Regions from separate parts of the Cupriavidus alkaliphilus genome, predicted to be linked through region 1. Evidence: predicted binding sites of a transcription regulator. Region 1 holds the regulator's gene; each other region holds the start of a gene.
What was found. The regulator FNR, encoded in region 1, switches genes on or off when oxygen is low (the NO sensors DNR and NnrR bind a similar motif). The targets are predictions, from matches to a motif close to TTGATNNNNATCAA.

Region 1 (7,272 bases):
CCGACCGGCATCGACATCCGCGATGGCCTGCAGTACGAGTGCATCGGCTGCGGCGCCTGCATCGACGCCTGCAACCAGGTCATGGACAAGATGGACTACCCGCGCGGGCTGATCCGGTACACCTCGGAAAACGCGATGCGCAAGGGCCTGTCCGCTGTGGCCTCGCGCAAGCGCCTGCTGCGTCCGCGCGTCATCATCTACTCGGTGATCTGGGTGGCGCTGCTGGCAGGGTTCATGGCGTCGATCATGCTGCGCACGCCGCTGAAGGTCGATATCATCCGCGACCGCGGTGCGTTGGGCCGCGAGGTGGAAGGGCGCTGGATCGAAAACGTCTATCGGCTGCAGCTGATCAACACCACCGAAGCGCCGATGCAGATCCGCGTGCGTGCCGACAGCGATGAACTGAAGGGCCTGACGGTCGAATACGACAAGCAGGCCGAATCGCTGGCGCCAACTTCCAACCGGCTGCTGCCGATCCGCATCCGCGTGCCGATCGAGGCCGCCAGCCAGGGCACGCACAAGATCAACGTAACGGTAACGAGCGAAGGCACGGAGCAGGGGCATGCCGAAATCCGGCAATCCACCAGTTTTATCGTGCCGCGCGATTTGTGAAGCTAGGCGACTACTGGCGTAGTCGCCAGGACGAAGGGGGCAAGATGAGTCAGCAAGGCAATCCGTGGTGGAAGGAACCGTGGCCATGGCTGCTGATGGCCGGTCCGCTGGTGGCCATGGTGGCGTGCGGCGTGACGATCTGGCTGGCGTCGGCGCACCCCGACATGCCGGTCCAGGGTGCGACGCGGCATGGCCTGGTGGTCGAGAAGGTGGAAGCGGTGGCGCCCAAGTCCGCGGCAGCGAGGCAGCCATGAGGTTGCGCTGGCTGATGTGGGTGCTGTGGCCGGGCTTTCTGATGGCGGGCCTGGCGACGGCGACGGTTTTTTCCGTCGTCGATCCGGGCGACCTGAAATTCTTCGGCCATCCGATCGAATCGTCGCGCGAGTCGGTCTATACCGTCGGCTTCCTGCTGGCGTGGGTGTTTTGTGCGTTGTCCAGCGGGCTGACGCTGTACACCATGCCGACGCGGCTGGCGGATACGGACGAACTGGAATAGGGAAGGACCGCCGCGTTGCCGGCGCCGCAGGCGGCGCGGCAACGCCGCGGCGGTTCAGCAGGAACGGCTGTAGAGTTGCTTGATGCCGTCGATGTCGATCAGCTTGACATGGCGCTGGCGAATCTGGATCAGCCCGGCCTCGGCAAAGCGCGAGAACAGGCGGCTGACGGTCTCGAGCTTCAGACCCAGGTAGCTGCCGATCTCTTCGCGGCTCATGCGCATCACGAACTCGGACGCCGAATAACCGCGTGCCGACAGCCGCTCCGACAGATTGATCAGGAAGGCGGCCAGGCGTTCTTCGGCGCGCATCGAGCCGAGGGTAACCAGCATCAACTGGTCGTGGGTGATTTCCTTGCCCATCAGACGCAGGAACTGCTGTTGCAGCGAAGGCAGGTCGGCCGACAGCGTCTGCAGATCGTTCATGCGGACCACGCATACCTCGGTGTCTTCGAGCGCGGTCGCATCGGACGCATGCTGCATTTCGCCCAGGCCGTCGAGGCCGACGATTTCACCAGGCAGGTGGAACCCGGTAATCTGCGAGCGACCGTCTTCGGTGGTGACATGTGTCTTCAGCGTACCGAAGCGGATAGCGTATACCGCGGTGAGCGGGTCACCCATGCGGTAGAGGGTTTCCCCCTTGTGCACGCGGATGCGTTCCTGCACCAGCGTGTCGATCTTGGCAAGGTCTTGCTGCGACATGCCAACCGGAAGGCACAGCTGTCCCATCGCACAGGTGGAGCAGCGGGGCGACATCTCGGTAATGGGGATGGAAGTGAGCAATTGGAACCTGCTAGAAATGGCAGCGGGGCACGATACGAGCATTTTACCGTGCGATGTGATCCGGCAGGGAGACAGAATTGACATTTGGTGTATTGATCAGCGTTTTCCTGCTCGCTCTGCTGGGCGGGGTGCACTGCGCCGCCATGTGCGGCGGAGTGGCACTGGCCGTAGAGCAGCGGCGCGGCGTGGGGGCACCGGTCAGCCTGGTGCGCAGCCGGACTGCCTGGCTTGGCGAGTTATTGGTGATGCACTTTGGCAGGATCAGCACCTATATGCTGCTCGGTGCCGCGCTGGGCGCCGCCGGCGCCACGGCCTGGAAACAGGACTATCTGCCGGTGCAACGCTGGTTGTTCGGCGCAGGCAGCCTGATGCTGCTGTGGTCGGGATGGCGCTTGATGCGTGGCAGTACCTTTACCGTGGACTGGCTGGAGCGGCTGGCGGCGCGTGCCGGCACGGCGGTGGCCAGCCGGGCCGGCGGCCTTGCTGGCGCGTTGCCGGCTTTCCTGCGGGCGCGCGGCGGGCTGGCCGGGCGTTATGGCGTGGGCCTGGCCTGGGGGCTGGTACCGTGCGGCATGGTCTACGGTGCGCTGACGCTGGCGCTGCTGGCAGGGAATGCCGGCTCGGGCGCGCTGGTGATGGGTGTGTTCGGACTTGGCACGCTGCCGAACCTGCTGGTGCTGTCCGGGCTGTCCGGCTACCTCAGGTTGTGGTCGCGGCGGCCGGGCGTACGCCTGGGCGCGGGCCTCGCCGTGATGGCGTTCGGCGGACTTGGCATTACGCGTGCGGTGCTGCTGCCACATTCGCTGGCAGAACAGGGCTTTTGTCTGGTGTTTTGATGCCGCACGCGGCATTCTGCGGCGCCGGCACCCCGCGCAAGCAGGATGATGGTTGCAGCCGGAGGCGGGAATGCCATACAATCGCCAGCATTGCGGTATCGCGCGGAGTCAGACAGGCTGCGGTAAGCAGCGGCGAACAGCGCCTGGCGGTCTTCCTATCCGAAGGCGCGCTCGGGACGCGGGAAGCGGAAGGCTTTCGATGAGCGCCAGTCCCCGCGGTCCATCCGGTTCAAAAGATCTGGTTCAAAAGTCCGGTTGGCGCTGCGGCGTGGTAGATGCCGGCCTTGCTCCCGATACCCGTATTTTCTTGCGTCCGAGGCGTTCAGTTCGCCGATTGCGATGTCCGTTTGTGCGGACGAGCGACGCAAGAGGTTCGCTGGCCGGTCCATGATGGCATGCGGACGATCTCCTGCCGGAAGCCCCGGCAACTCGATGCAAAGAAAGGGAAGTGCACGGCCTGGGTACGGCAGGTATCCGGCTCGCTGCGCGATGAGATGGCGGTGGCTTTGGCACCGCTGTATCCAAAATCTCCGGTGCCCCGGATACGTCCGGGAGCAGGTGCAAAGACAGGCTGCACACCATCAACATGAATACCCAAGAGGCGAAGATCGTCCTCGAGACGGCGCTGATCTGCGCGCAGGAACCGTTGCGCGTCAACGATCTGCGCCGCCTGTTCGACGATGACGTCGGCGCAGACACCATCCGCGTGCTGCTGGATGAGCTGCGCCAGGACTGGCGCCCGCGCGGCGTGGAGCTGGTGGCGCTGGCAAGCGGCTGGCGGTTCCAGAGCCGGCCCGAAATGCGGGAATACCTCGACCGCCTGAATCCGGAAAAACCGCCAAAATACTCACGCGCGGTGATGGAAACCCTGGCGATCATCGCCTACCGCCAGCCGGTGACCCGCGGCGATATCGAGGAAATCCGCGGTGTGACGGTGAGCACGGAAGTGATCAAGAAGCTAGAGGACCGCAGCTGGATCGAGGTCATCGGCCATCGCGACGTGCCGGGCCGCCCGGCGCTGTATGCCACCACCAAGGCCTTTCTGGACGACCTCGGGCTGCGCACGCTGGACGAGCTGCCGCCGCTGGAAGACGCCCAGGCGCAGGCGCAGGCCGCCTTGCTGGAGCAGCAGGCGATCAATTTCGAAGACCTGGCGGCGAACAAGCCTGCGAGCGCCGACGAGGAAGCCTTTGCCGAACCGGTCACGCCGGCCGACACATCGCCAGCGGCCGAACCTGCGCCCGTAGGCGAAGACGGCGCCGATGGCGTTGATGCGCAGCCGGCCGCCGAGACGGTGGTTGAGGCGGGGGCGGGCGATGCCACCGAACCGGCTGCACCCCCTCCGGACGGGGCGCGCGAGCTGCTGCCTGACGACGGCACCCCGCCGCACCCGAGCGAGCACGACGAGCGCGTGCCGAACTGAACAACATGCAACATCCGATAGTGAATATCTTGTCTGATTCCGTTGAGCAAGACGCCCGCCATGCGGGCGCATCCGCCGACACCGGCGCCGCAGAACCCGGAACGGGCAGCGACGCCGCGCCCCGCCGCAAGGGGCTGCGCCGCGGTCTGAGGAACCTGGTGGCTTCGCGCCGGCAGGCGGCGCAGGACCGCGGCGAGGGCGCCGAAGGCACCGGCGCGGCCGGCCAGGGCGATGCCGGCGAGGCGGGTGCCGCCGCCAGCGCGGGCGCCGCCGGTGCCGGGCGCGGCGGCCAGCGCGGCCGCGGCAAGCGCAAGACGGGCCAGGGCGAAGGCGGGCAGGGCAGCCAGGGAGGCAGCAAGGCAGACAAGATCGACCGTGCAGCCCGCGCCGAAGGTGCCGACAAGCCGGAGCAGCCGGCCCGCAAGCGCAAGCAGGGCCAGCGCGGCGGCAAGCCCGCCACGTCCGGCGAGAACCAGGGCACCGGTGCGCGCCAGCAGGGCCGGCGCAAGGATGGCGGCAAGCCGCAGGCCGCGCGCAAGAGCCAGGGCCAGGGCGGTGCCGAGAAGGCCGCGGCGAGCAGCGAAGACCTGTTCCGCTTCGTCATCTCCGAGCAGTACGACAGTGAAGACACCGTCATCCCGCGCACCAAGGCCAAGCCGGTGCGCGAGCTGACCGCCGACGACGACGCGCCCAAGCTGCACAAGGTGCTGGCCGACGGCGGCCTGGGCTCGCGCCGCGAGATGGAAGAGCTGATCCTGCAGGGACGCGTCTCGGTCAACGGGCTGCCCGCCCATATCGGCCAGCGCATCCTGCCGGCCGATCAGGTCCGCGTGAACGGCAAGCTGATCCACCGCAAGGTGTCGACCAAGCCGCCGCGCGTGCTGCTGTATCACAAGCCTGCCGGCGAGATTGTCAGCCAGTCCGATCCGGAAGGCCGTCCGACCGTGTTTGACAACCTGCCGCGCATCAAGACCGGCAAGTGGGTCGCGGTGGGCCGCCTGGATTTCAACACCGAAGGCCTGCTGATCTTCACCACCTCGGGCGACATTGCCAACCGGTTCATGCATCCGCGCTACGGCGTCGAGCGCGAATACGCGGTGCGTACGCTGGGCGAGCTGGCCGAAGCCGACCGCCAGCGCCTGCTGCACGGCATCAAGCTGGATGACGGCGAAGCCAACTTCCTGCGCATTGCCGACGGTGGCGGCGAAGGCGTCAACCACTGGTACCACGTGGCCCTGACCGAAGGCCGCAACCGCGAAGTGCGCCGCATGTTCGAGGCGGTCGGCCTGACCGTGTCGCGCCTGATTCGCACCCGCTACGGCCAGTTCCTGCTGCCGCGCGGCCTCAAGCGCGGCCGCTGGCAGGAAGTGGAGCCGAATGACGTCAAGGCGCTGATGACCAGCGTCGGCCTGAAGGTGCCCGGCAAGGGCGAGCAGGCGCCCAAAGGCGCCACCAAGGTGGGCGGGCGCAAGCAGCGCACCGAGGCAGCGATTGCCGGCATGCCGATGCATACCGGCATGGACGGCCTGCCGCGCTTCGAGCAGGGCGGCGCCCGCGGCGGCGGCAGCCGCAGCAGCCAGCCGGATCCGATGAAGACGTCGATGGGCTATATCAGCCACGGGCCGACGCTGCTGACTTCGCACGCCGCGAACCTCGGCAGTGGTCGCGGCACCGGTGCGCGCCAGGGACGTAGTGGCGGCGCCGGCATGGGCGGCATGGGCGGTGCGAGGGGCCAGGCCGGCCAGGGGCAGGGCAAGGCCCGCCGCGGCGGCGAAGCCAATGGCAACGTGATGCCGAAGGCAGCCAAGCCGGGTGGCAACCGTTCGCCGCGTGGCGGCGGCGGCAATCGCGGTGGCAACCGCGGCGGCAATCGTTAAGCGCCGTATGCGGCGCATGGCGGGCGGATCGCCTGCCGGTGCCGCGTGCGGTCCGCGGTAAATGTCTGGCTTTTGCCTTTTCGACATAATCCGCGTATAATTCAAGTCTATTCAAAAAGCCATCCTCGTCCGAGGATGGGCGAATGATGGGCATTGCGCCCATTTTTTTTTGGTTCGCCCGTTTCTCGGTGCTTCCGCATGAGCGGAAGGGGTGGCGGACAGGCAGCGCTGCAACAGGGTCGTCCCGGACGGCACCGGCGGGTTTGCCTGCCACGGTGTTGATGGCCATTACTCGGGATAACAGTGCATCTGGCAGATTTGATCGAAACCACCCTAAGCGGCATGGGGTATGAGCTGGTCGAGCTCGAGCGTGCCCCGGCCGGATTGCTGCGTGTCTATATCGATCAGCCTGAAACCGGCATTGCCATCGAGGATTGCGAAAAGGTGAGCCGCCAGCTCACCCACGTGTTTACGGTCGAGAACGTCGACTATGAACGCCTCGAGGTCTCGTCGCCCGGACTGGACCGGCCGCTGAAGAAGCTGGCCGACTTCATCCGCTTTGCCGGCGCGGAGGCGCGCGTGACGCTGCGCCTGCCCGTCAATGGACAGAAGAACTTCACAGGCATCCTGCGCGAGCCCGCCGGCGCCGCGGGCGAAGAGAAGATCGGCCTGGAGTTCGAGGGCAAGGATGGCCCGGCGCTGCTGGAATTTGCCGTATCCGATGTCGACAAGGCACGCCTGGTGCCGGTGATCGACTTCAAAGGAAATCAAAGAAAAGGGAACAAGCAATGAGCCGCGAAGTTCTGTTGCTCGTCGATGCGCTTGCGCGTGAGAAGAACGTCGACAAGGATGTGGTATTCGGTGCCCTGGAGGCGGCGCTCGCCTCGGCCACCAAGAAGCGTTTCGAGGAAGACGTGGATATCCGTGTCGCGATCGATCGCGAGTCGGGCGAGCATGAAACCTTCCGCCGCTGGCTGGTCGTTCCCGACGAACTGGGCCTGCAGGAGCCGGACAAGCAGATCCTGCTGTTCGAGGCCCGCGAGGAAAACCCCAGCATCGAACTGGGTGACTATATCGAGCAGCAGATCGAGTCGGTCGAGTTCGGCCGCATCGGCGCGCAGGCCGCCAAGCAGGTGATCCTGCAGCGCATCCGCGATGCCGAGCGCGAGCAGATCCTGAACGACTACCTCGATCGCGGCGAAAAGATCATGACCGGCACGGTCAAGCGCGCCGACAAGAAGGGCCTGA
Region 2 (7,272 bases), on a different contig from region 1:
TGGCGCTTTCGGTGCGTGCGCACGATTCGCGTCGCTTCCGCGCAGGGGCCCTCCGGAGGGGCGCGTACGCGCCGCAACAGCGCGTGCGAGCGCAGCGACGCACTCCGTGCCAGAGCAGTAGACCTGAGATCGGGAGCGCGCGCAGCGCAGCCGTAGGCGTCCCACCAATAACGCGGTTAGCAGGCTGCCACCGACCTAAAGTCGGGTTCGTCCATCCGACCTTGAACGCCAGGCACATCCAGGTAGCGCCAGCAGGGTCGAACCACCAACCGCCTGACCGCAAGCCACCACCGTTGGAACCACCAACGCCGCCTTAGCCAGCCGCTCAGGCGACGCGTTTTTTGGTTACTTTTTGGCGCTTGGCCAAAAAGTGACCCGCCCAGGAGGGCGGAACCAGGCGGTTCAACAGCCGACAGCATGTCACCAGCGGCGCCCAGCACCTTCAATGTCCCGACAGCATGTCACCAACAGACCCCAGCCCCTTCAATGCCCCGACAGCATGTCACCAACCAACCGCGCCCACCAACCAAATCACCCCCCAACCTTCACCAACACCAACACCCCCAACACCAAAAAAATCCCCGCCGCAATCTTATGCACCAGCCCGATCGGCATCTTGTTGGCAAACCTGTCGCCCAGCAAGACAGCTGGTGCATTGGCGATCATCATGCCGAAGGTCGTGCCCATGACCACCGCCAGCACGGCGTCGCTGAAGCGCGCCGCCAGCGCCACCGTGGCGATCTGGGTCTTGTCGCCCATCTCGGCAAAGAAGAAGGCGACGAGGGTGGTGCCGAGGATGCCGATGAAGCCCTTGACGGGCTTGGCCTGCTCGGCGTCGTCGAGCTTGTCGGGGATCAGCATCCACGCGGCCATCGCGATAAAGCCCAGGCCGAGGATCCAGCGCAACAGGCTTTCGCCGACGACGTGCGTGATCCAGCCGCCGAGCGCGCCGGCAAAGCCATGATTGAACAGCGTGGCGATCAGGATGCCGAGGATGATGGGCACCGGCTTGCGATAGCGCGCGGCCAGTACCAGCGACAGCAATTGCGTCTTGTCGCCCATTTCTGCTAGGGCGACGATGCCTGTGGAGACGAGGAAGGCTTCCATATTGATCTTGTGGGGTAACCGGGCCGCAATGCATCGCGAGATGCCAATGACGCAACCCTTTCCCGGCCCGGCCAGAAAGGGATGGTCATCGGTCTCGCCAGGCATGGACGCTGCCTGGGCCGATCTGGCCAGGCGGGTCCGGAGCTGCGCACGCCATAACCGCAAGCGGTCAAGTCTGTTGACGTACGCCCCTGTCTGCCGAAGTCCGCATTGCGCGGCGCGGTGAGAGCAGGGCGGCTACTCCCCAATGGAAGCGGCGATTATAACCGCGGCGGCGGGGGCTCGTCCACCCGTCGCCGCATGGCGGGCGGCGCTCAGGCCGGCACCGGTGCGTTGTCGCTGGTCTGGCGGCCGCGGAAATCGGTCCAGCACAGCGCCTTGAAGTCATAGAGCTTGCAGCGGCGCGCGGTGTCGAAATACCAGCGCCACGAAAAGTTTTCGATGATGATGCGGCCCGGCAGCGCGTGTTCCAGCAGCGCCTGCGCGCGCTTGAGGCGGTACAGCGGCACGCTCATGTCGACGTGGTGCGCGGTGTGTTCCATGATGTGGTGCAGCGCTGCGCCGATGCCGTGGCGGAAGCGCAGGTGCACGGTGGTCGAGACGAACGGCTGGGCCCTGGCCCACATCGTCTTGGTGTCGTACCAGGCGACGCTGGTGTGGGTATGGTGCACGTACAGCACGAAGCCGACGGTGATGTTCCACACCAGGAAGGGCAGCACGAAGCCGGCGCCGATCAGCATCCAGACGGACTGCTGCGTGGCCAGCGCCAGCGCCGCCAGCGCGCCGATCCAGGCCAGCCCGAACGCCGCCACCAGCACGCAGTCGCCGGTGAAGATCGGGCGGCGCGTGGCCATCTGGCGCTTGCTGGGGAAGAACAGCTTGCACCACCAGATCTCGACCAGGTAATACAGCCCCGGGCCGAAGCCGGTGCGGTAGATGCGTTCCATCACGCGGCGCCAGCGCGGCAGCGCGTTGAATTCCTCTAGCGAATAGGGCGCCCAGACGAAGTCGAAGCCCTTCAGGTTGGTGTAGCCGTGATGGACCACGTTATGGCCGACTTCCCACAGGCTGTACGGCGTCAGCGAAGGCAGGAAGGTCAGCCGGCCCAGCCACTTGTTCAGGCCGCGGCGCGGGGTCAGGCTCTGGTGGCAGGCATCGTGGCCGATGATAAACAGGCGCGCGATCACCAGCCCCGCCAGCACCCCCAGCGCCAGCTTGGCGGCCCAGTGCGGCGCCAGCACCACGCCGGCCAGCACGGCGCCGAACAGCAGGTAATCAAAGGCAAACAGCATCAGCGCGCGCGGCGTGCTGCGCTGGCCCAGCGGGATCAGCCAGCCGCGGATGATCTTGCGCGACGGCAGCGGCGCGTCCGGCGCGATCGGTTCAGGAAGCGGCGCCTGGTGCGGGGCATGGGCGCGCGCGCCGGCATGCGCCGGGGCGTGCCCGGGGGCGGGGTCAACGGATTGATATGCGGTCATGCAGAACCTTCTGATTGCGGTCGATGGATATCGGTGCGCGGCAAGGCAGAGTGGCCGCGGCGGAACCGCAAGGTTAGAAGGCTTTGTCGAAGGCAGTCTTGACGGTCGTCAAGCCGGTGGGACGGCGGAAGCGGTAAGGGCGCGCCCGCCGCGGGTGCGGCGGGCCACGGATGCGGAAGTGTGGCGGATCAGGCTGCCGGGACGCTGGCCGGCTCGCCCATCACATAGACGCTGTCGATCACGCGGTCGTCGCCCAGCATGGCAAAGGCGAACAGCTCTTCCTCGAGCGTTTCCGAGCGGTTGCTGCGGCGTGCGATCAGCGGCGTCGCCTTGGGGTCGAGCACGATGAAGTCGGCCTCGCAGCCCTCGCTGAAACTGCCGACGCGGCCGGTCCAGCCCAGCGCCTCCGCCGCGGCGCGGGTGGCCAGGTAGAACATGCGCAGCGCGGTCAGGTAGTAGCCGCCCATGCGCGCCACCTTGTGCGCGGCGTTCATGGTGCGGAACATCGAGAACGAGGTGCCGCCGCCCACGTCGGTGGCCAGCGTCACGTTCAGGCGGTTGGCATCGGACTGGTGGAAGTCATAGAAGCCGCTGCCGAGGAACAGGTTGGAAGTCGGGCAGTGCGCCACCGCGGCGCCGCTGTCGGCCAGCCGGCGGCGGTCGTCCTGGTCCAGGTAGATGGCGTGGCCGTACATCGCGCCGGGACGCAGCAGGCCATAGCGGTCGTAGACGTCGAGGTAGCTGCGCGCGTCCGGGAACAGCTCGGCCACCCATTTGACCTCGTCGCGGTTCTCCGCCACATGGGTCTGGATAAAGGCGTCGGGGTAGGCGCGCGCCAGTTCGCCGCAGGCGGCCAGCTGCGCCTCGGTCGAGGTCGGCGCGAAGCGCGGCGTGATCGCGTACGACAGCCGTCCCTTGTTATGCCAGCGCGACAGCAGGTCGGCGGAATCCCGGGCGCCGCTTTCGGCGGTGTCGCGCAGGAATTCGGGGCAGTTGCGGTCCATCATCACCTTGCCGGTGACCATGCGCAGGTTGCGCGCCTCGCTCTCGGCGAAGAGGGCGTCGGCCGAGGCCTTGTGCACCGTGCTCCAGACCACCGCGCTGGTGGTGCCGTTGCGCAGCAGTTCCTCGGTGAAGAAGCCGGCCACGCCACGCGCGTAGTCGGGATCGGCGAAGCGGCGCTCTTCGGGGAAGGTGTAGGTGTCGAGCCAGTGCAGCAGGCCCGGCGACGGCGACGCGATCATGTCGGTCTGCGGGAAGTGCACGTGGGTGTCGATAAAGCCGGGCACGATCAGCTTGCCGCGGTGGTCGATGACCTCGGCGCCGGCCGGGATGCGCTCGGCCAGCTGGGCATAGTCGCCGGCGGCGGCGATGCGCCCGTCGGTGACGATCAGCACCCCGTCGTCCCAATACTGATACGCGTCCTCATGGAATTGCGGGTCGCGCAGGAAATGCAGCACGCGGCCGCGGATGGAGCGGGTACGGGAGTCAGTGGTGGGGTGGGTCGTCATGGTTTGTCTCTCGTGGCCGGCCCGCGCGGCACCGCATGGTGCAAGCAGCAGGCCGGGTTATTGGCGTGCGCCGTGCTCAGGCCGCGGGAGCCGTTGCGGGCGGGGACTTGGGCGGGGCGGACCAGAAGTGGTCGACTTCCGCCAGGAACTCGGCCTTCTGCATGGCAGGCAGGAAGGCCGCTTCAAAACTGTTGCGGGCCAGCTTGTGCGCGTCGGCCGCGTCCAGCGGCAGCGCGTCGAAGGTGGCTTCCCAGTTCGCATTCATATAGCCGCCGAAGTAGGCCGGGTCGTCCGAATGCAGCGTGATCGCCACGCCCGCATCCAGCATGCGCTTGAGCGGGTGGTCGCGCAGGTCGGGGTAGACCTTGAGCTTGAGGTTCGACAGCGGGCACACCGTCAGCGCCACGCGCTCGCGCGCCAGGCGCTCGACCAGCGCGGCATCGTCGATGGCGCGCACGCCGTGGTCGATGCGTTCCGCCTTCAGGATGTCGAGCGCATCGGTCACGTACTGCGCCGGGCCTTCCTCGCCCGCGTGCGCCACCAGGTGCAGGCCGAGCTCGCGCGCCCGGGCGAACACGCGCGCGAATTTCTCGGGCGGGTTGCCTTTTTCCGACGAATCGAGCCCGACACCGACGAAGCGGTCGCGATAGGGCAGCGCCGCCTCCAGCGTGGCGAACGCGTCTTCCTCCGACAGATGGCGCAGGAAGCACAGGATCAGGCTGCTCGAGAAGTCGTACTCGGTGCGCGCCTGCGCCAGGGCATCGGCAATGCCGTCGATCACCACGCCGATCGGCACGCCGCGCGCGGTATGGGTCTGCGGATCGAAGAAGATCTCGGCGTGGCGGACGTTGTCGGCGACGGCGCGCTTGACGTAGTCCATGGTCATGTCGAAGAAATCTTCCTCGGTCAGCAGCACGCTGGCGCCGGCGTAGTAGATGTCCAGGAACGACTGCAGGTCGGTGAAGGCGTAAGCGGCGCGCAGCGCGTCGACGCTGGGGTAGGGCAGCGCCACCTGGTTGCGCTGCGCCAGCCGGAAGATCAGTTCCGGCTCAAGCGTGCCTTCGATATGCACATGCAGTTCGGCCTTGGGGGTGCGGCGGATCTGTTCCGCGAGCGCGGCATCGATGGTCATGGGGGCCTCGTTTCTGGGCTTTTCTGTGCCGGGCGGCAGCGCCGGCGGCACGGGTTCAGGGATGCACCGCCTCCGTGCGGCCCGCACGCAGCGCGGCAAGGCGCTGTTCGCGGACCTGGAGCAGCTGGGCGACGATGGCAACCGCAATCATAGCCGGAGCCTTGTCGGTGATCCCGGGAACCCCCATGGGGCATGTCATTTCCGCAAACCGGGCCGGATCGATGCCGTGCTCGGCCATGCGGTGTTCAAAGCGCGCGCGCTTGGTCTTGGAACCGATCAGGCCGAAGTAGGCGAAATCGGTGCGCTTGAGGATTTCCTCGCACAGGGTCTGGTCGAGCGCATGGCTGTGCGTCATCACCAGGAAGTAGCTGCCCGCCGGCGCCTGCGCGACCACGGCCTCGGGCGTGTCGCTGGCCTCGGCCTCGACGTTGTCGGGCAGGCCGCCGGGGAACAGCGTGTCGCGCTCGTCGACCCAGTGCACCCGGCACGGCAGCGTGGCCAGCACCTTGACCAGCGCATGGCCGACATGGCCGGCGCCGAACAGCACTACGTGCATGGTGTCGGGCACCAGCGTGTCGGTCCAGCTGCCGTCGGCCTGCAGGTCCACGCCGGGGAGCACGGCGCGGCTGTCGGCAAACGTGACCGCGCCGCGCGCGGGAACGTGCCGCTGCAGCGAGCAATGGGCGGCGAACTTCCGCTCCACGGCATCCAGCCACGCCAGGTCGGCTTCGCCAAGCACTTCGAACGCCAGCTGCACCACGCCGCCGCAGCACTGTCCCAGCGCCGGGCCGAGCGGAATGCGCTCGATCCGGCGCGGCTCGCCGCGCACCAGCATCTCGCGTGCGATATCCATGCCGCGCCATTCCAGGTGGCCGCCGCCGATGGTGCCGACCAGGTCGTCGGCGCTGACCAGCATGCGGATGCCGGCCTCGCGCGGCGCCGAGCCCTTGACCTCGACGATCGTCACCATCGCCACCGGCACGCCCGCGCGCACCATGCGGGCGGCGTCGGCGAAGCGGAAGGGTTTGAGCGGTGCGTCCTGCATGGTGGGGGCCTCGGGAGATGCGGGTGTTGACTGGTGTTGCTGTGGCGTTAATGGCGGTGCTGGTGGTGGCGCGCGCCTGCTTCTTCCGCCGGCCCCTCGCCTGTCAAGGCAGTCGAGGGGGGAAAGTCCGGGGCATCCGCAGGCGCGCGCTTCCTTGCCACCGTTCAGGCTGCCTGCGCAGCCCCTTGCGCCGCCGCCGCGCGCACGGCCTCGACGGCGTCGAGGATGGCCTCGCTGGTGGCCGGGGCCTTCAGCGGCGGGTTGATGCGGTAGTCGCCCAGCGCGGCCACGGCGTCGCGGATCGCGAAGAACACCGAGAACGGCAGCAGCAGCGGCGGCTCGCCCACTGCCTTGGAGCGGTGGATGCTGTCCTCGACGTTGCGGTTCTGGAACAGGCGCACGTTGAAGGCTTCCGGGCAGTCATTGACCGTCGGGATCTTGTAGGTGGACGGGGCGTGCGTCATCAGCTTGCCGTCCTTGTTCCACCACAGTTCCTCGGTGGTCAGCCAGCCCATGCCCTGGATAAAGGCGCCTTCGACCTGGCCGATGTCCAGCGCCGGGTTCAGCGAGCGGCCCGCGTCGTGCAGCGCGTCGGCGCGCAGCAGCTTCCATTCGCCGGTGAGCGTGTCCACCAGCACCTCGGAGCATGCGGCGCCGTAGGCGAAGTAGTAGAACGGGCGGCCCTGCAGCGCCTTCTGGTCCCAGTGCAGCTTGGGCGTGGTGTAGAAGCCGTCGGACCATAGCTGCACGCGCGCCACGTAGGCTTCGCGCGCCAGCTCGCCGAACGACAGGCGCAGCTCGCCGGCGCTGACCAGGTCATCGTTGAAGCGCACTTCCGATGGTTCCACGCCGGCCTTGCGCGCGGCAAACGCGGCCAGGCGCTCGCGGATCTGGCGCGCGGCGTCCTGCGCGGCCTTGCCGTTCAGGTCCGCGCCGGTCGAAGCCGCGGTGGCGGAGGTATTGGCTACCTTGCTGGTGTCGGTCGCGGTCACGCGCACG
Region 3 (7,272 bases), on a different contig from region 1:
TCGCCGCAATGGCAGCCGTTGGCCGACGCGCAGGAATCGGCCTCGGCCAGCGCCGCCGGCAGGCCCGCGGCGGCCAGCAGGTGCATGCGGCCGTGGCGGCTGTCGAGCACGCGCACGCTGCCGCCATCGGCATCGAACTGGCGCATCACCCGCGCCAGGAAGCCCTGCGCCATGGCCTCGGCGTCGGCGGCCTGGTTGAGGAAGGCCGCCATCTCGTACAGCGTTTCCAGGTCGCGGTTGTGGCGCTCCAGTTCGGCGGTCTTCTGCGCCACGCGGGCTTCGAGGTCGTGGTACAGGCCCTGCAGCTCGTCCGCCATGCGGTTGAAGCCCTCGCTGAGCGTGCCGAACTCGTCGCGGCTCTCGACCGGCAGGCGCAGCGAGAATTCGCGCGCGGCCATGCGCCGCAGGCCGTCCTGCAGGCGCAGCACCGGCAGGATGATCCACAGGTAGAGCAGGTAGATCACGGCGACCGTGCCGATGCAGGCCATCAGCGCCAGCGCTGTCTGCGACAGGCGCAGCAGGTCGGTCTTGCGCGCGCTGTCGTGTTCGATCATGCCGACCAGGCGGTCGGCCTGGGCGACGAAACCCGGCAGCGCGGCAATGTATGCGGCCGGCGCCGGGCCGGCGCCGGCCAGCGGCCGCAGCCGCTGTTGCCAGTCATGGGTGACGCGCGCCAGTTGCGTATGGATGGCGGGCTCGTCCGGCAGGAACAGCGGCCGCGCCGCGTCGCCCTTCTTCAGTAGCGCCAGCGTGGTGTCCAGCGCCTGCACCTGCGCGGCCAGGTCATTGGCGCGGCCCGCGTGCGCCAGCGCCAGCTCGATCGCCACGCGGTTGGCGCGCATGCGCAGGCTGCCGGCATCGTTGATGGCGGCGCCGGCGCCTTCCAGCTTCCAGGACAGCCACAGCGTGCCGGAGATCATGCCCAGCACCACCAGCAGCACGGCCAGCGACAGCGAGATGATGCGAGTGGAAAGGCGATGGCGCAGCGCCGGCAAGGCGGACGCAGCCGTGGCGGCAGGAGGATCGGTATCAGGCATGGCGGTATCGGGGGCTACCAGTGGGACCTGTCGCGGGCTTGTCGCTGGGCCGGGCAACGGCCCGACGGCCATGGCAACAAGGGTCACGCAGGGGTCGGAAGCGATTTTCCCCGCGCGAGCGGCAGTGCTATCTGCGTCAGATCAAGGAAACCCGGCTTTGGCGCGCGTATGTGCGGGCAGCGGCGCATCGCGGGCATGGCGTGTGGCGCCAGGGCGGGTTCCGTCACGCAGTGATCTTTCATGGCGGCCCGGACTTGGCCCTGGTCAAGTCCCTGCGCGGCGCGGCGGCCTAGCATCGGGCCTTTTGTCAGGACTGGTGAGAAGGAGCGATGGCCGTATCCATTTCAATCGGCGCACGAATGCGTCACCGCCGTCACGCCGCGGGGCGCGCATGAAAGGCGCGGATCTCGACTACGCGCGCGCGCCGCGGCCTGCGCTGGTGTTCGGGTGCCTGCTGCCGGCGCCATGGCTGGGCGCGGCCGCGGGGCTGTTGCTGGCTGCGGGGCCGGCGGCGGGTCTGCCTGACCGCTTCGCGCCGCTGGCGCTGGCGGCGGTGCATGCGCTCGCGCTGGGCATGCTGCTGCCGGTGATGGTCGGCGCGCTGTTCCAGATGATGCCGGTGGTGGCGCGCGTGGACGTTCCCGGTGCCGGGCGGCTGGCGCCGTTCATGGCCGCGACCGGCGCGGCGGCGGCGGTCGCGCTCGGTTTCGGTTTGCTGGGGGGTGAGCCGGTGGCGATGCGGGTTGCCGCTGCCCTTGGCGCGGTGCTGCTGCTGGCGGGCGCGGTGCTGCTCGCCGCGGGCCGGCGCGTGGCCGCGGTGGATGCCACCACGCGCACGCTGGCCGGCATCGGCGCGCCGCTGATGGTGGCGATGGTCGCCGGCATCGCGCTGGCGGGCACCTTCGGCGGGCTGTGGCGCGTGCCGGTGGCGCAGGCGCTTGGCCTGCATATGGCGTGGGCCCTGGGCGGCTGGCTGGCGGCGCTGGTCAGCGGGGTCGCGGCCACGGTGCTGCCGATGTTCTGGCAGACGCCGCGCGCGCCGGCGGCGCTGGCGCGCTGGCTGCCGTTGGGGCATTGGGGCCCGCTGGCGGTGTTCAGCGCCGCGCTGGTGCTGTGGCCAGGGGAACCGGTGCTGGCACGCGCCGCGCTAGTGGTGTGGCTGTCGTTCGTCGCGGTGGTGGGGGCATGCGGGCTGGCCGGCACGCTGCGCGCGCGGCGGCGCCACGATCCGCTGTGGCTGTTGTGGCCGGTCGCATGCGCCAGCATGCTCGGCGCGGCGGTGCTGGGGGCGGCGGCCGTGGTGCTGCCCGGGGTGGCGCTGCCGCTGGCGTGGTGGGCCGGCACGATGGCGCTGGTCGGCGTGGGCGTGCTGCCGGTGACGGCGATGCTGGGCAAGATCGTGCCGTTCCTGGTCTGGCTGCACCTGCGCCGGCTGCTGCCGCCCAGGGCGCGCGTGCCGGCGATGCAGGTCATCATCGCCCCGGGCCGTCAGCGCGGGCAGGCGTGGCTGCTGCTGGCGGCCTACGCGGTGCTGCTGGCGCTGCCGCTGGCGCCGGCGCTGCTCGCCCGCGTCGGCGGGCTGCTGCTGGCGGGGGCCAATGCGTGGCTGGGATGGCAATTGCTGGCGGCGCTGCGGTGCATGCGGCAGATGAGGAAGGGCGGTGGACTGCCGCCGCGCTCGGGTTTCTGACAAAGTCTGCCTGCTGCGGGTTTGCTCCCTTCTCCCGCCCGCGGGAGAGGGAGTACACAAGCGGGAGTTGAAACCGCGAAGCAATGATGGTCAGCCGGCCGCCGGTGCCAGCCCCGCCGGCTTTTCCCCCGTCAGCAGATAGTGCATCAGTTCCGCCACCGGCCGGATGGCCTCGCCGAACGGCAGTGCGCCGCGGCCGCGGAAAAACAGGCCGCGTTCCACGTCGCCGCGCACGGCCTGCGCCAGCTTCAGGTCGATGCAGAACTGGCCGATGCGCGCGATGCCGTCGCGCAGCCCGCAGGCCTGCAGGCAATCGAATCCTTCCAGGCATTCGCGCACGCGCGCGCGGCGCTGCAGGCGCGCTTCGCTCGACAGGTAGCGCTGCAGCCATGGCGTCAGCACCGCGCGCGCGGGCAGGCCGGCCACGCTGGTGAATTCACGCAGGGTTTCGGGCCGCGCGGTGGCCAGCACTTGCTTGAAGGCCGGGTGCGCATCGCATTCCTCGGTCACGGCAAAGGCCGTACCCAGCTGCACCGCGGCGGCCCCTTCGCCCAGCCAGTGGCGCACCTTGGCGTGGCTGTCGACGCCGCCGGCCAGGATCAGCGGGATGCTGTCCCAGGCCAGGCCCAGCTGCGCGAACAGCTCGCGGCATTCGCTCAGCACGCGCGAGAACGAGAAGCGCGGCTCGGACAGGTCCTGGATGGTTGCCGCACCCAGGTGGCCGCCGGCGTGCGCCGGGTGTTCGACCACGATGGCGTCGGGCAGCCGGCCCTTCTTCATCCAGCGGCGCAGCACCAGGCCGATGCCGCGCGCCTCGGACAGGATCGGGATCAGCGCCACCTTGGGATGGCCGGCGGTCAGCTCCGGCAGGTCCAGCGGCAGGCCGGCGCCCATGACAATGGCATCGGCGCCGCTTTCGCAGGCTTGCCGCACCAGGGCCGCGTGCGAGCCGACGGCCTTCATCACGTTGACGGCGATCAGGCCGCGGCCTTCGGACGCGGTGCGCGCGGCGCGGATTTCGCGGTCCAGCGCCTCGAGGTTGGCGGCTTCGATGGCGGGCTTGTCGCGGCTGCCGCGGATGCGCGCCATCAGGTCGGGGTGGTGGTGGCGCAGGTCGATGCTGGCGATGGTGCCGACGCCGTTCTCGCGCGCGACGGCGCCGGCCAGCCGGTGGGCCGAGATGCCGATGCCCATGCCGCCCTGCACGATCGGCAGCAGGCGACGGCCGCCCAGCTTGAGCCAGGGGTGATTCATAAACGGGTCTCCGGAAGAGGATGGACGCCGGGCCGCACGGCGGCGCCGGCGCAGGGATGACGCGCAAGCGTGGCATAGCGGCACCGGCCCGCGTTTGCCGCAGGTCAAGCCTGGCCGGGTGGCCTGCCATCGGCCTACGCCGACCGGCGTAGCCCGGCGCGGCCGGGGTGCCGTTGGCGTGGGTTTGCGCACGGTCAAGCCCCGGGCGCTGGCGCTTGGCTAGCATCGGCCGCTGTCTTCCTTCCCCCGCGCCGCTGCCGGCGCCATTACCGATGACCAGTTCCACCCCCGCCCGATCCGACGCCCCGTCGGCCGCCGCGTGCGCGCCGCGCCGCCCGCAGCTGGTCGCGCCTGCCGGCTCGCTGGCGGCGCTGCGCATGGCCTTGCAGCACGGCGCCGACGCGGTCTACCTGGGCCTGCGCGATGCCACCAACGCGCGCAACTTCGGCGGACTGAATTTCACCGAGGCCGATATCCGCACCGGCGTGGCCGAAGCCCATGCGCGCGGCGCCGAGGTGCTGTTTGCGATCAACACCTTCGCCCAGATGGGCGCGGTGGCGCAGTGGCACCGCGCCGTCGATGCGGCCGCGGACCTGGGCGCCGATGCCGTGATCATGGCCGACGCGGGCCTGATGGGCTATGCCTGCGCGCGTCATCCCGGATTAAGACTGCACCTGTCGGTGCAGGGCTCGGCCACGCACGCCGACGCCATCGAACTGATGCGCGAACGCTTCAATATCCGCCGCGTGGTGCTGCCGCGCGTGCTGTCGCTGGCGCAGATCGGCAAGCTGGCGCGCCAGACCAGCGTCGAGCTGGAGGTGTTCGGCTTCGGCAGCCTGTGCGTGATGGCCGAGGGGCGCTGCCTGCTGTCGTCGTATGCCACCGGCGATTCGCCCAACAACAAGGGGGTGTGCTCGCCCGCGCATGCGGTGCGCTGGACCGAGCAGGACGGCACCATGCAGGCGCGGCTGTCGGGCATCCTGATCGACAGCTATGCGCCCGGCGAGCCGGCCGGCTATCCGACGCTGTGCAAGGGCCGCTTCGAGGTCGAGGGCGAGCGCGGCTACGTGCTGGAGGAGCCGACCAGCCTGAATGCGCTGTCGCTGCTGCCGGCGCTGATCGACATGGGCATCGCCGCGATCAAGATCGAAGGGCGCCAGCGCAGCCCGCGCTACGTGGGCGATGTGGTCGGCGTGCTGCGCGCGGCCATCGATGCCGCCTGCGCCGATCCGGCCCGCTTCGTGCCGCGCCAGGAGTGGCAGGGCACGCTGGGGCGCCATGCCGAAGGCGACCAGGTCACGCAGGGCGCCTACGACCGCCCCTGGCGCTGACACCATGACATCCACCTGCCTGTATCCGGACATGCGGGACATGCCGGCCACGATGGAGCTTTCCATGCCTTACACCGCCGCGGCCGCGATGCCGCGCGCCGCCGCGATGCCCGGCTTCGGCATCGCCCTCGGTCCGCTGCTGTACTACTGGCCGCGCGAGGCCGTGCTGCAGTTCTATGCTTCGGTCGCCGAGGCGCCGGTCGACCGCGTCTACCTGGGCGAAACCGTCTGCACGCGCCGCCATGAAATCCGCTATCCGCAATGGCTGGAGATTGCGCAGATGCTGCGCGCTGCCGGCAAGGAGGTGGTGCTGTCCACGCCGGTGCTGGTCGAGTCCGATACCGATATCGCCTGGATGCGGCGCGTGTGCGCGCAGGACGACTACCTGGTCGAGGCCAACGACCCCGGCGCGGTGCGTTGCATGGGCGGGCGGCCCTTCGTCGGCGGCCCGCATTTGAACGCCTACCATGCCGATACGCTGGCATGGCTCGCCGGACTGGGCGCGGTTGGCTGCGTCGCGCCGGTGGAGATGGACGGCGCCACGCTGGCCGCGCTGGCGGCGGCGCGGCCCGCCGGCACGCAGCTGGAAGCCTTTGTCTGGGGCCGCCTGCCGCTGGCATTCTCGGCGCGCTGCTTTACCGCGCGCCACCATCGCCTGCGCAAGGACAGCTGCGAATTCCGCTGCATGGACTATCCCGATGGCCTGGTCGCCGCGACCGGCGAAGGGCAAGCGTTTTTCACGCTGAACGGGGTGCAGACGCAGAGCGCCACCTGCCTGGACCTGTGCGCCGAGGCGCTGGAAATGGCCCGGATGGGGGTGGGAATGCTGCGCGTCAGCCCGCATTCGTCGGGCACGCTCGCGGTGGTGCAGCAGCTGGCGGCGATCCGCGCCGGACAACGCGCGCCCGCCGCCAGCGGCATCACGCCGGCGGGTGCCGAGCCATGCAATGGCTACTGGCACGGCCGGGCCGGCATCGCTTGGGAGGCCCCGGCATGAGCGCGCTGCGCAAGCTGATGACCGGCGTGCACCGGCGCCTGCCGGCACGCGCGCGGGCGCTGCCGCTGGTCGCCGCGCTGGAGCTGGCGCGCCGCGCCGGCTGGCTGGAGCCGCCCGCGGCACTGGACGGGCATGACTTCCTGCTGACGGTGCAGGACCTGGAGCTGGCCGTGCCGTTCCGCTGCGAAGGCGGGCGCTTCCGCGCCGGCAGCACCGACGCCGAGCCTGCGCTGACGCTGCGTGCGTGCGCGGTGGACTACCTGCGCCTGCTGGGCGGCGAGGCCGACACCGACACGCTGTTCTTCCAGCGCCGGCTGGTCATCAGCGGCGATACCGCGCTGGGGCTGGAGGTCAAGTACTGGCTCGATGCCGCGCCACGGCCCGCGTGGGTCAGCCAGGCCGCGGCACGGCTGGTGGCGCTGCACGGTGCCACCGTGGGACGGGCCGGCGCCGCATCCTGAGCACGGCTCAGGCGTCGCCGTCCAGCATGAAGCGGTTGCGGCCGGCGCGCTTGGCGCGGTACATCGCGCTGTCGGCGCGGTGCAGCAGCGGCTCCAGCCGCGGCGCTTCGGGCACGGCCCAGACCGCGCCCACGCTGATGGTCACCACCGGCTGCACCGGCGTGCCCTGGTGCGCGATGCCCAGCTCGCGCACCGCGGACACCATGCGGCGCCCGATCTCGCGGGTCTCGTCACGGCTCGCGCCGGGCAGCACCGCGGCGAACTCCTCGCCGCCCAGCCGCGCGCAGAACTGCTCGCCGTGCAGCACGCCGCTGAGGGCGCCGGCGATCTGCCGCAGGCAATCGTCGCCGGCCATGTGGCCATGCAGGTCGTTGTATTGCTTGAACTGGTCCACGTCCAGGATCAGCAGCCCGAGCGGCAGGCCGCGCTCGCACGCGCGCGTCACGGCGGCGATCGATTCGCGCTGGAAGTAGCGGCGGTTACGGATGCCGGTCAGGGCGTC
Region 4 (7,272 bases), on a different contig from region 1:
CCAGCCAGGATGCCCACGTTCTCAGTCTCATGATGTTCCCCCCGTGTCGTGTTTTTCCCGCGCTAACAGCCTAGGCACAAAGTAGCCCGCGCAATACCAGCCAGAGGACTGAGGTGCAGCGCACAGAACATCGCCGCGAGTCATCCATTCAGCGCAGTACATCGCCATTCGGCCGAGGAAAAACAGGGGTCTCCCAACACTTGCCGCAGCCGGCCCCCAACCGTTTGGCGCAGCCCGTTTCCACGATCCCCTGATCGGGCCACGACAGACTGCTGCGCACGACGGCACGCGCGCCGTGCTTGACCAGGCCGGGACTTGTCGACTAACCTTGCCCGTTCCCAAGGACCTGCGCTGCATGCGCATCCACGCGGAGCGGCCGCGGCCCCTCCCATTCCTGCCACGATGAACCGTTACACCAGCACTCCCCGCCAGGCTGCCGATGCGTCCCGCATCGCTGCCCGCGCACGCGTGCTGGCTGCCCTGGCATCGGGCCGCGCCCTGCGCGCTTCCTCGCTACTGCTAAGCCTACCGATCGGTTGCCGGGCCTAGGGCCCCGTGGCAGTTCGGCAGCCTTGCGCCACCCTTTTCCCGTTTTTCCATTTTTCATCTTCCCTTGCGAGGAAGGAGAACCCGCATGCTGTTCAATCCCGCCACCAAGTACCGCCCCGCCGCCACCGTCGACCTTCCTGACCGCACCTGGCCCGGCCGCACCATCACGCGCGCGCCGCGCTGGATGAGCACCGACCTGCGCGACGGCAACCAGGCGCTGATCGAGCCGATGAATCTCGCGCGCAAGCTGCGCTTCTTCGAACAGCTGGTGAAGATCGGCCTGAAGGAAATCGAAGTGGCGTTCCCCGCCGCGTCGCAGACCGACTTCGACTTCGTGCGCATGCTGATCGAAGAACGGCGCATCCCCGACGACGTCACCATCGTCGTGCTGACGCAGTCGCGCGAAGACCTGATCCGCCGCACCGTCGAATCCGTGCGCGGCGCGGCACGCGCCATCGTGCACCTGTACAACCCGATCGCACCGGCCTGGCGGCGCATCGTCTTCAATGCCTCGCGCGACGAGATCAAGGAAGTCGCGGTAGCGGGCACGCGCCTGATCAAGGCGCTCACCGATGCCATGCCCGAGACCGCGTGGACCTACGAGTATTCGCCCGAGACCTTCAGCCTGGCCGAGCTCGATTTCTCGCTGGAAGTCAGCGACGCGGTGTCGGCCGCGTGGCAGGCCGGACCGGGGCGCCCGATGATCCTGAACCTGCCGACCACGGTGGAATGCAGCACGCCCAACGTGTTCGCCGACCAGATCGAATGGATGCACCGCCGCCTTGCGCGGCGCGAGCACATCGCGCTGTCGGTACACCCGCACAACGACCGCGGCACCGCGGTGGCGGCGGCGGAGCTGGCTTTGATGGCGGGCGCCGACCGCGTCGAGGGCTGCCTGTTCGGCAACGGCGAGCGCACCGGCAACGTCGACCTGGTGACGCTGGCGCTGAACCTCTATACGCAGGGCGTGGCGCCGCAACTGGACTTCTCCGACATCGATGCGGTGCGCCAGTGCGTGGAGCACTGCAACCAGCTGCCGGTGCACCCGCGCCATCCGTATGTGGGCGACCTGGTGTTCACCGCGTTCTCGGGCTCGCACCAGGATGCGATCCGCAAGGGCTTCGCGCAGCAGCAGCCGGACGCGATCTGGGAAGTGCCCTACCTGCCGATCGACCCGGCCGACCTGGGCCGCAGCTACGACGCGGTGATCCGCGTCAACAGCCAGTCGGGCAAGGGCGGCATGGCGTACCTGCTGGAACAGGTGCATGGCCTCTACCTGCCGCGCCGCCTGCAGATCGAGTTCAGCCGCGCGGTGCAGGCCATGACCGACGACACCGGGCTGGAAGCGAGCGCCGACGACCTTTACGGCCTGTTCCAGCGCGAGTACCTGGCGCGCGAGGCGCCGCTGCGCTACGTCTCGCACCAGCTGGCAACGGACAGTACCGGCGCCACCGTGATTACGGTGCAGATGGAGCGCGACGGCGAGCCCTGCAGCGTGCGCGGCAGCGGCAACGGCCCCATCGACGCCTTCATCGATGCGCTGGAGCTGCCGGTACGCGTGATGGACTACCACGAGCATGCGATGAACGCCGGCGCCGATGCGCGCGCAGCTTGCTACGTCGAAGTCCGCTTGGGCGATTCGCCGACCGGGTTCGGTGCGGGCATCGACGCCAACCTCGTCACGGCTTCGTTGCGGGCGGTGCTGTCGGGCGTGAACCGGCACCTGCAGGCGGGCTTTGCTGCCGGCGCCCACGCCACGGCCAGCGCCGCCGTGGCCTGATGCCTGACGTGTAGCGTTTCGCAAGAAAACCGGTGTGCCCCGCCCCCACGGGGCACACCCGGAAAGACGCCCTTGCGGACGCCCACGACATGCCTGGTGCGGATCCGCACACGCGTGGCGCGTGCTGGGATCTTTCGCACAGCGTAAGCGGCAGCATCGGGCCGCGCTACGAATCATTTCGCATGTGGTTAGAAGCGATGTCCGAGGACGCGGCGGTCGTGCCAGCGTTGTAGCGCGATCGCGACGCCGCGCGCACCATTTGGTTCCGCTTGTTTTGTGTCAAGGCTCCCGCCGGCCCGCTCGGCCACACTGGGCGCGGCTTCGATAACAAACCAAGCAGACCTCATGAAAACACTGTCTCTTCGCACCGCCACCTGTTCGGCCATCGCCGCCTGCGCCATGCTTGGCGCCTTCGCCACGCCCGCGGCCGCCGCGGACGACGCCCAGGGCAACTGGATGGTGCGGCTGCGCGGCACCTACCTCGACATGGCCCACAGCTCGGATCCTGTCGGCGGCGTCGGCCGGTCGGACCGCATCACGGTCAACAACAAGTGGATCCCCGAACTCGACGTCACCTACTTCTTCACGCCGAACTTTGCCGCCGAACTGGTGCTGACGGTGCCGCAGAAGCAGAACGTCTACCTCGACGGCAACAAGATCGGCACCTTCAAGCACCTGCCGCCGACGCTGCTGATGCAGTACCACCTCATTCCCAACGGCACCTTCCGCCCGTATATCGGCGCAGGCCTGAACTTCACGCGCATCTGGGGCGAGAACCTCGCCAACGGCTCGCTGCAGCTCGATAGCTGGAGCGTGGGCCCGGCGCTGCAGATCGGCATGGACTACAAGCTGACCAGGAACTGGTTCCTGAACGCCGACATCAAGAAGATCTGGCTGGCGAGCGACGTGAAGGCGGGCGACGTCAAGGTGTCCAAGGTTAGCCTGCATCCGTGGCTGTTCAGCTTCGGGGTGGGGTATCGCTTCTGATCCCGCCACGCAATGCGAAAGGCCGGCGCCCATCGGGCGCCGGCCTTTCGCATTCCAGGGGGCCAGCAGACCGCTACCGGAACGCCGGCTCGTCAAAGCTGCGCAGCTTGCGCGAATGCAGCTGTTCGACGCCGTTCTCGCGCAGGATGCGGATCGCTTCCAGACCGATCGTCATATGCTGGCTGACGCGCTGGCGATAGAACGCGTTGGCCATGCCGCGCAGCTTGAGCTCGCCATGCAGCGGCTTGTCCGAGACGCACAGCAGGGTGCCATACGGCACGCGCAGGCGGAAGCCGTTGGCGGCCACCGCCGCGCTCTCCATGTCGATGGCGATCGCGCGCGACTGGTTGAAGCGCGCGTACAGCGACTTGGACTTCAGTTCCCAGTTGCGATCGTCTGTCGATACCACCGTGCCGGTGCGCATGCGCGTCTTCATCTCGTTGCCGGACAGCCCGGTCACGCGCGCCACGGCTTCCTGCAGCGCCACCTGGATCTCGGCGATGGGCGGCACCGGCACCCACGGCGGCAGGTCGTGGTCGAGCACGTGGTCGTCGCGCACATAGGCGTGCGCCAGCACGTAGTCGCCGAGCTGCTGCGAGCGGCGCAGGCCGCCGCAGTGGCCCACCATCAGCCAGCAGTGCGGCCGCAGCACGGCGAGGTGGTCGGTCATGGTCTTGGCGTTGGACGGCCCCACGCCGATATTGACCAGCGTCACGCCCAGCTTGTCGCCGCGCACCAGGTGGTAGGCCGGCATCTGCGGCAGCACGCGTGGGCGCGTGGCGTCGTCGGGTTCGGGCGCGCCCAGGTCCTGCACCACGTCGCCGGGCTCGACGAAGCGGGTGTAGCCGCCGCCGTCGCCGTCGCCCATCAGCGCGCGCCCCAGCGCGACGAATTCGTCGACATAGCGCTGGTAGTTGGTGAACAGCACAAAGCGCTGGAAGTGCTGCGGCGCCGTGCCGGTGTAGTGGTAGAGCCGCTGCAGCGCCAGGTCCACGCGCTCGGCGGGAAACAGCGACAGCGGCCAGGCTTCGCCCGGCACCGGCTCATAGGTGCCGTTGGCAATGCCGTCGTCGATGCGGTTCAGCTCCGGCAGCACGAACGAGGCTTCCAGCTCGCGCGCCTGGGTGTAGCTGATGTCGGTGGTCGAGGCCTCGATCACGAACGGCAGCGGGATCGGGCGCCGGCTCAGACCCACCACCACCGGCACGCGGTGATAGCGCATCAGCCGCTCGATCTGGTCGCGGTAGTAATCGGCCAGCAGGTCGGGGCGCGTCACGGTGGTGCCATAGACGCCGGGATACGCCACCGTGCCCCAGGACGGCCGGCTGTCGGTGACCATGGTCTCGATGTTGACCGAGATGCCCAGGTACGGATAGCACGCGTGCGCGGCCGAGGGCAGCGGCTTGCCGCCGGCGAAGGCATCGAAGCGCGCGCGCACGGCGCCGACCGATGCATCGTAGATCTCGCGGATGCGGGCAACCGCCGCATCCGCGTCGCTGAACTCGGCGAGCTGGTCGGCCGGATGCGCGGAGGAGAAAACGGGGGCGTTCATGGAGGCGATGATACCGCGCCGGCGCGTTGCCGTGAGCGACTCTCCGGTGCGCCAGGCGCCAAATTGACGCGCCCGCGCACGCTCGCTACACTCCGCCAATTGCGCAGCACGGCTTGCCGTGCCGTTCTCGACTCGCGGCGCCCCTGGTGGCAAGGGGCGGCGAGGGGCCGTACATGCTTTGCTGGGAGAGCCGCCAATGGAAATCCGTAACCTGTTGCCCGACGACCTCGAGGCAGCCAGACAACTACTGATCGCCAATGGCTGGGCTCACCGGGTCGGCGGGCCCGAGAAATTCGCGCGGCTGGTGGCCAATTCGCAGCGCGTGGCCGTGGCGGTTGAAAAAGGCGAGGTGATCGGCTTCGCCCGCGCGCTGTGCGACGACGTCTGCGATGGCTTCCTGTCGATGGTGGTGGTCGCGCCCGGGCACCGCCGGCACGGCATCGGCCGCGCCCTGGTGCGGCATATCGTCGGCAGCGACCCCGATATCAGCTGGATGCTGCGCGCGGCGCGCTCGTCCGAAGCGGCCTTCTTCGGCCAGCTCGGCTTTACGCCCTCGATGGTCGCGATGGAGCGGCGCCGGCCCTGAGCCGCCCGCTTTGATCCCAAGCGTCAGCGTTCCCCCATCTTCCGCCGGAATTCCTCGGCCGTACCCACCTGCCGGAACAGCGGCCCGCCCGGCGCAAAGCGATCGGCACTGGCCAGCGGCCCCACTACCACCGGTTCGAATCCCGCATCGCGCACCAGTTGCGCGGCCACCTGCAGCGCGGCCGGGTCATCGCCCGCGATCGGCACCGCCACCAGCCCGCCGGGCCGGTGATGCTCGCTGGCAAACTGCGCCGCCCCCATGAAGTTGAAGGCACGCACCACGCGCGCGCCGCGCAGGTAGCGCGCAGTGGTGAGGCCGATGCCATCGCGGCGCGCCTCGTCGGCGATGGGGCCGTCGCGGTGTGCATAGGCGTTGGTGGCATCGAGCACGATCTTGCCTTGCCAGGCGCCGGCATGGTCGCGGCTGAGTTGCGGCAGCGCGCCATAGGGCGTGGCCAGGAACAGCACGTCCGAGAACGCAATGGCCTCGGCCACGGTGCCGGCGCGCGCGAGCGTACCCAGTTCTTCGACCAGCGGCTTGAGCGCCTCCGGGTAGCGCGACGAGAACAGGACCGGATGCCCGGCCTTGACCCACAAGCCGCCGACGGTGCCCCCGATGCGGCCCGAGCCGATCACGCCGATGCGCTGCGCCGCGGCCTCGCGGGCCGGCGCCGGGCCGGGCTGGGCGCGCACGGCGCGCGCCAGGGGTGCGGCCAGCAACAGGGCCGCGGCGCCGGCGCGCAGCCAGCGGCGGCGGGTCACATTGGCAGGCATGGCAAGTCCTCCGGCAGACCGGGCCGACGCATCCGGTACGCGCGGCGGCCCTGGGATGACTCTAGGCGAAAAGCCGCCGTCCGTGGCTAGCGGTCGGCGCGTATCGGGCCATATTCGGCCGGCACCCACGCGTAGCCGGCGGTATCGCGGCGCACATGGCCCAGCCCCGGGAACGGCATATGCGCGCCGCCCACCCACAGCCGGCCCCTGGCGGCCTGTTCCAGGATGCGCTTGCGCGTGATCACGGCCTGGTGGCTGTCGACGTCGAATTCGATCGCCACCTGCGGCCGGCGCAGCTGCAGCGCGTGGTTGTGCACGATGTCGCCCCACAGCAGCAGGCTGTCGTTGCCCGAGGTGAACAGGTAGCCGCTGTGCCCCGGGGTATGCCCGTTGGCCTGCACCACGCGCACGCCGGGAACGGGCTCGCCGCCCGCGCCGCCGTTGAAGGTGCGCAGGCGCTGCGCCGCCTGGTACGGCGCGATCGCGGCACGCGCCATGGCGAACAGGCCCTGGGCCTCCTTCGGCGCCGCGGCGGCGTTGGCATCGCTCAGCCAGTAGTCGAGGTCGGCCTTGTCGACATAGACCGTGGCGTTCGGGAACGCGGCCTTGCCGTCGCTGGCCAGGCCGCAGGCATGGTCGCCATGCAGGTGCGTCAGCAGCACGGTATCGACCTGCTCGGGCGCGTAGCCCGCGGCGCGCAGGTTCTCGCCGATGCGTCCCAGCGTCGGCCCGAAGCAGCCCGCCGCACCGGTGTCGACCAGCACCAGCCGGCTGCCGGTATGGATCAGGTAGGCGTTGACCGCGGTCTGCATGCCCGGCGTCGAGGCCACGAACATCCGCGCCAGCAGGCTCTGCACTTCGCGCGCGCTGGTGTACTTGAAGAGCTTCGGGTCCAGGTCGATGTAGCCGTCATAGAGCGCGGTGACTTCCAGCTGGCCGATCATCATGCGGTAGTAGCCCGGCACCTGGGTCTTCTGCTGCGCCGGCGGTGTGGCGGTCTGCGCGCTGGCCACGCCCGCGGCCAGCACGGCGCCGCCCATGGCAA

Region 2: FHX60_RS11470 (fatty acid desaturase) is a predicted target of FNR. The motif match lies at 2,684-2,697, and genes of this name have one in related genera.
Region 3: ubiU (ubiquinone anaerobic biosynthesis protein UbiU) is a predicted target of FNR. The motif match lies at 4,076-4,089, and genes of this name have one in related genera.
Region 4: FHX60_RS22905 (OmpW/AlkL family protein) is a predicted target of FNR. The motif match lies at 2,599-2,612, and genes of this name have one in related genera.

Annotation. Positions count from the first base shown of each region.
Region 1 is NZ_JACHWE010000001.1:1,055,728-1,062,999, forward strand. It holds gene ccoG (cytochrome c oxidase accessory protein CcoG) at 1-612, shown strand, start outside; gene FHX60_RS05000 (FixH family protein) at 657-866, shown strand; gene FHX60_RS05005 (hypothetical protein) at 863-1,108, shown strand; gene fnr (fumarate/nitrate reduction transcriptional regulator Fnr) at 1,163-1,888, opposite strand; gene FHX60_RS05015 (sulfite exporter TauE/SafE family protein) at 1,966-2,724, shown strand; gene scpB (SMC-Scp complex subunit ScpB) at 3,311-4,147, shown strand; gene rluB (23S rRNA pseudouridine(2605) synthase RluB) at 4,153-6,024, shown strand; gene rimP (ribosome maturation factor RimP) at 6,328-6,816, shown strand; gene nusA (transcription termination factor NusA) at 6,813-7,272, shown strand, end outside.
Region 2 is NZ_JACHWE010000003.1:5,207-12,478, forward strand. It holds gene FHX60_RS11465 (TMEM165/GDT1 family protein) at 532-1,107, opposite strand; yybP-ykoY riboswitch at 1,135-1,365, opposite strand; gene FHX60_RS11470 (fatty acid desaturase) at 1,422-2,585, opposite strand; gene guaD (guanine deaminase) at 2,774-4,096, opposite strand; gene FHX60_RS11480 (adenosine deaminase) at 4,173-5,228, opposite strand; gene xdhC (xanthine dehydrogenase accessory protein XdhC) at 5,284-6,273, opposite strand; gene xdhB (xanthine dehydrogenase molybdopterin binding subunit) at 6,438-7,272, opposite strand, start outside.
Region 3 is NZ_JACHWE010000006.1:116,670-123,941, forward strand. It holds gene FHX60_RS20695 (type IV pili methyl-accepting chemotaxis transducer N-terminal domain-containing protein) at 1-1,037, opposite strand, end outside; gene FHX60_RS20700 (hypothetical protein) at 1,429-2,727, shown strand; gene FHX60_RS20705 (NAD(P)H-dependent flavin oxidoreductase) at 2,818-3,981, opposite strand; gene ubiU (ubiquinone anaerobic biosynthesis protein UbiU) at 4,254-5,312, shown strand; gene FHX60_RS20715 (U32 family peptidase) at 5,377-6,309, shown strand; gene ubiT (ubiquinone anaerobic biosynthesis accessory factor UbiT) at 6,306-6,770, shown strand; gene FHX60_RS20725 (histidine kinase N-terminal 7TM domain-containing protein) at 6,778-7,272, opposite strand, start outside.
Region 4 is NZ_JACHWE010000008.1:85,097-92,368, forward strand. It holds gene FHX60_RS22895 (hypothetical protein) at 1-31, opposite strand, end outside; gene leuA (2-isopropylmalate synthase) at 635-2,329, shown strand; gene FHX60_RS22905 (OmpW/AlkL family protein) at 2,675-3,316, shown strand; gene FHX60_RS22910 (AMP nucleosidase) at 3,390-4,868, opposite strand; gene FHX60_RS22915 (GNAT family N-acetyltransferase) at 5,065-5,454, shown strand; gene FHX60_RS22920 (NADPH-dependent F420 reductase) at 5,478-6,227, opposite strand; gene FHX60_RS22925 (MBL fold metallo-hydrolase) at 6,314-7,272, opposite strand, start outside.